DNA from 2 places in the Streptomyces sp. R11 genome. Region 2 is predicted to be linked to the other one. Evidence: riboswitches for the same ligand, from Rfam matches in the RefSeq annotation. Region 2 holds a riboswitch; the other holds the start of a gene.

Region 1 (2,198 bases), 1.7 Mb from region 2:
GCCCACGCGCAGCCGCTGGACATCCCCGGACCGGCCGTCGACATCGTCGGTACGGGCGGGGACCGGGCCAAGACGGTCAACATCTCGACGATGTCCGCCATCGTGATCGCCGGCGCCGGCGCAAAGGTCGTCAAGCACGGCAACCGGGCGTCGTCGTCGGCGAGCGGCTCGTCCGACGTGCTGGAGAAGCTCGGCATCAACCTGGACCTGTCGCCCGACGGCGTGGCCCGGGTGGTGGACGAGGCCGGGATCACCTTCTGCTTCGCGGCCAAGTTCCACCCCTCGATGCGGTTCGTCGGCGGCGTACGACGGGACCTCGGGATTCCGACCTCGTTCAACCTCCTCGGCCCGCTCACCAACCCCGCCCGGGTCACCGCCTCGGCCGTGGGCTGCTTCGACACCCGGATGGCGGGGCTGATCGCCGGCGTGCTGGCCGAGCGCGGCTCGTCCGCGCTGGTGTTCAGGGGCGACGACGGCCTCGACGAGCTGACGACGACCGCCACCTCGCGGGTGTGGGTGGTGCGCGACGGGAAGGTGACCGAGGAGGCCTTCGACCCCCGTGACGTCGGCCTGGAGCTGGTGCCCGTGGAGGCGCTGCGGGGCGCGGACGCCTCGTACAACGCGGAGGTCGCCCGGCGGCTGCTGGACGGCGAGCCGGGGCCGGTGCGGGACGCCGTACTGCTCAACTCCGCGGCGGCGCTCGTGGCGTTGGAGCAGACGGACGCTCCGCTCACCGAGCAGATCCGGCTCGGCATGGCGAAGGCGGCCCAGTCGATCGACTCGGGGGCGGCCAAGCGGACGCTGGAGCTCTGGGTGGCGGCCAGCAACACCTGAGTTCCGCATGATGTGACGCAGGGCGCAGTCCGGATCCTGGACTGCGCCTTGCGAGCTGAAGATCGTGTGGCAGGATATTGGACCAGGTCATGAGTGACAGTCATGAGGCCCCGGCCGACTGTCCGGCAACCCTCCGTCCGTGGCGGGGTGCCCCGGGTGAAGACCAGGCCGTAGGCAGCGAGGTCTACGGCAAGCGCGGGCCCCTCTCGAAACCAGGGGTCCTGGTCGTTCGAGGGAGTCTTCCGTGAGCAAGCGAATGCGATAGGGCCGCAGAGCCCCGCCTCCGCAGACCCTTTTCTCTTTCTCGCATGCCTCTCAGTCGGCATGCTCCTCACGGGAGTTCGCCATGTCTGTCTCCACCGCTGCCGCCGACCAGTCCGTTTGTGCCTCCCTGCCCGTTCTGGGCCGTGATGTCACCGTCCCGCTCGTCACCGGTGGCGAGGTCGCCTACGCCGCGCTCGACTACGCCGCCAGCGCCCCCGCCCTCCAGCGCGTCTGGGACGACGTCGCCGCCTACGCGCCGTACTACGGCAGCGTCCACCGCGGAGCCGGCTACCTCTCCCAGCTCTCCACCGACCTGTTCGAGAACGCCCGCAGGACGGTCACCGAGTTCCTCGACTGCCGCCCCGACGACCAGCTGGTCTTCACCCGGTCCACCACCGACTCGCTGAACCTCCTCGCCGCCGCCCTGCCGGCCGACTGCCAGGTCTTCGTCTTCGAGACCGAGCACCACGCCTCCCTGCTGCCGTGGCGTGACGCCCGTGTCACCTACCTCAACGCGCCCCGCACCCCCCGCCAGGCCGTCGAGACCCTGGAGCGCGCCCTCGCCGACCGCGCTGTGTCGAGTGAAGGGGGCTACGGCCCGGCCCTGGTCTGCGTCACCGGCGCCTCGAACGTCACGGGTGAGCTGTGGCCCGTACGGGAGCTCGCGGCGGCCGCCCACGCGCACGGTGCCCGCATCGTGCTCGACGCCGCCCAGCTGGCCCCGCACCACCCGGTGAGCGTGCGTGACCTGGACGTCGACTGGGTCGCCTTCTCCGGCCACAAGCTGTACGCCCCCTTCGGCTCCGGCGTCCTCGCCGGCCGCTCCGACTGGCTGCGCGCGGCGGAGCCCTACCTCGCGGGCGGCGGTGCCTCGCGGAAGGTGTCGCGGCGTGCGGACGGGGGCGTCGACGTGGAGTGGCACGACAGCGCCGCCCGCCACGAGGCCGGCTCTCCGAACGTCATCGGCGCCTACTCCATCGCCTCCGCCTGCAAGGCGCTGACGGAGGCCGGCTTCGACACGCTCGTGGCCCGGGAGCAGTACCTGATCGAGAAGGTCCGCGTGGGCCTCGCCGAGGTCCCCGAGGTCCGGATCCTCTCCC
Region 2 (2,198 bases):
CAGCACACCGCTCTCGATCAGCTTCTTCGTGACACCCACGGTCACTCCGCCGGCGGTCTCCGCGAAGATGCCCTCGGTCCGGGCGAGGATCTTGATCGCGTCGACGACCTGCTCGTCCGTCACGTCCTCCACGAAACCGCCCGTGCGGCGCGCGATGTCCAGGACGTACGGACCGTCGGCCGGGTTGCCGATCGCCAGCGACTTGGCGATGGTGTTCGGCTTCTGCGGCCGGACGACGTCGTGGCCCGCCTTGAACGCGGTCGACACCGGCGAGCACCCCTCGGCCTGCGCGCCGAAGATCTTGTACGGCTTGTCCTCGACGAGCCCGAGCTTGATCAGCTCCTGCAGACCCTTGTCGATCTTCGTGAGCTGCGAGCCGGAGGCGATCGGCACGACCAGCTGGTCCGGCAGCCGCCAGCCGAGCTGCTCGCAGATCTCGTACGCCAGGGTCTTGGAGCCCTCGGCGTAGTACGGCCGCAGGTTGACGTTGACGAAGCCCCAGCCCTCACCGGCCGGGTCGCCGATCAGCTCGGAGCAGAAACGGTTCACGTCGTCGTAGTTGCCCTCGATGCCGACGAGCTCGCCGCCGTAGACCGCGGCCATGACGACCTTGCCCTGCTCCAGGTCGTGCGGGATGAACACGCAGGACCGGAAGCCGGCGCGGGCGGCGGCGGCGCCCACCGCGCCGGCGAGGTTGCCGGTGGAGGAGCAGGAGAGGGTGGTGAAGCCGAAGGCGCGCGCGGCCTCCAGGGCCTGGGCGACGACGCGGTCCTTGAAGGAGTGCGTCGGGTTGCCGGAGTCGTCCTTGACGAACAGCTTGCCGGCGTCGACGCCGAGCTCGTTCGCGAGGTTGTCGGCCTCGACGAGCTTGGTCCAGCCGGGGTTGATGTTCGGCTTGGTGGCCACGTCGGCCGGGACGGGCAGCAGGGGCGCATAGCGCCAGATGTTCGCGGGGCCCGCTTCGATCCGCTTGCGGAGCTCCTCGGTGTCGTAGGCCGAGAAGTCGTAGGCGATCTCCAGCGGGCCGAAACACTCCTCGCACGCGAAGACCGGTCCGAGGGGTACCCGGTGACCGCACTCGCGGCAGGACAGCGCCGCGGCGGGACCAAGGTCTACGGTGGAGTCGGTGGTGCTTGCAACAGTCTGCACAGCCATGTGAGGCGAGGCCCTTTCTCCTCATCTTCCTCACGACGCATCTCGCCGTGAGACGGATTTGGCACCTTCCCTAGCCGGGAGCCTCGCGGAGACGATCGACAGTGATCGCCACGAGACCGGCTGGAGGGTTGCCGGGGCTTCATCGGGCCGTTTCCCTCTGCCCCTCTGGATGAGCTGTATTCGGTTGTCAACTACGGGCGACCTCGGACATGCGATGGTCACCCGCGTTGTTCAAGACTGTAACCGAAGGCCAGGACAGTTGAGATAGTCGTCCGAACCGCGAGATGGATCACACGATTACCTGCTGTGATCACGACAGTGAGGAGTCGCCGACTGTGCTGGAAGAAGTCGAGCGCTGGCTGAGCACCCGCTCCTGGTCCGCGACCGATCGCCCGCTCCACCACATACTGGCCGCCAAACAGCGTACGGGCCAGTCGGTCTCCGTCGTGCTGCCCGCGCTGAACGAGGAGGAGACGGTCGGCGACATCGTCGCGATCATCCGTCACGACCTCATGCAGCAGGTCCCGCTGGTCGACGAGATCGTCGTCGTCGACTCCGGGTCCACGGACCGCACCTCCGAGGTGGCCGCCGCGGCGGGCGCCACCGTGGTGCACCGGGACGCGATACTCCCGCGCATCCCGGCCATGCCCGGCAAGGGCGAGGTCCTGTGGCGCTCCCTGCTCGTCACGACCGGGGACATCGTCTGCTTCATCGACGCGGACCTGAAGGAGTTCTCCTCCGACTTCGTCTCCGGGATCGTCGGCCCGCTGCTCACCGACCCCGGGGTCGACCTGGTCAAGGGCATGTACGACCGTCCCCTCGGCGGCGCGGCCGGACAGGGCGGCCGGGTGACCGAGCTGATGGCGCGCCCGCTGCTGAACATGCACTGGCCGCAGCTGGCCGGTTTCGTGCAGCCACTGGGCGGCGAGTACGCGGCCCGCCGCTCCCTGCTGGAACAGCTCCCGTTCCCCGTCGGGTACGGCGTGGAGCTGGGCATGCTGGTCGACGCCCTGCATCTGGTGGGCCTGGACGCGCTGGCCCAG

Evidence for each region. Region 2 has a riboswitch for S-adenosylmethionine ahead of thrC (threonine synthase). Riboswitches for the same ligand answer to the same signal wherever they lie in the genome.
Region 1: another riboswitch for S-adenosylmethionine. It lies ahead of AB5J55_RS11245 (aminotransferase class V-fold PLP-dependent enzyme); the one in region 2 lies ahead of thrC (threonine synthase).

The regions. Positions count from the first base shown of each region.
Region 1 is NZ_CP163432.1:2,464,539-2,466,736, reverse strand. It holds gene trpD (anthranilate phosphoribosyltransferase) at 1-834, shown strand, start outside; SAM riboswitch class IV at 920-1,036, shown strand; gene AB5J55_RS11245 (aminotransferase class V-fold PLP-dependent enzyme) at 1,181-2,198, shown strand, end outside.
Region 2 is NZ_CP163432.1:4,202,645-4,204,842, forward strand. It holds gene thrC (threonine synthase) at 1-1,155, opposite strand, end outside; SAM riboswitch class I at 1,174-1,331, opposite strand; gene AB5J55_RS19115 (glucosyl-3-phosphoglycerate synthase) at 1,491-2,198, shown strand, end outside.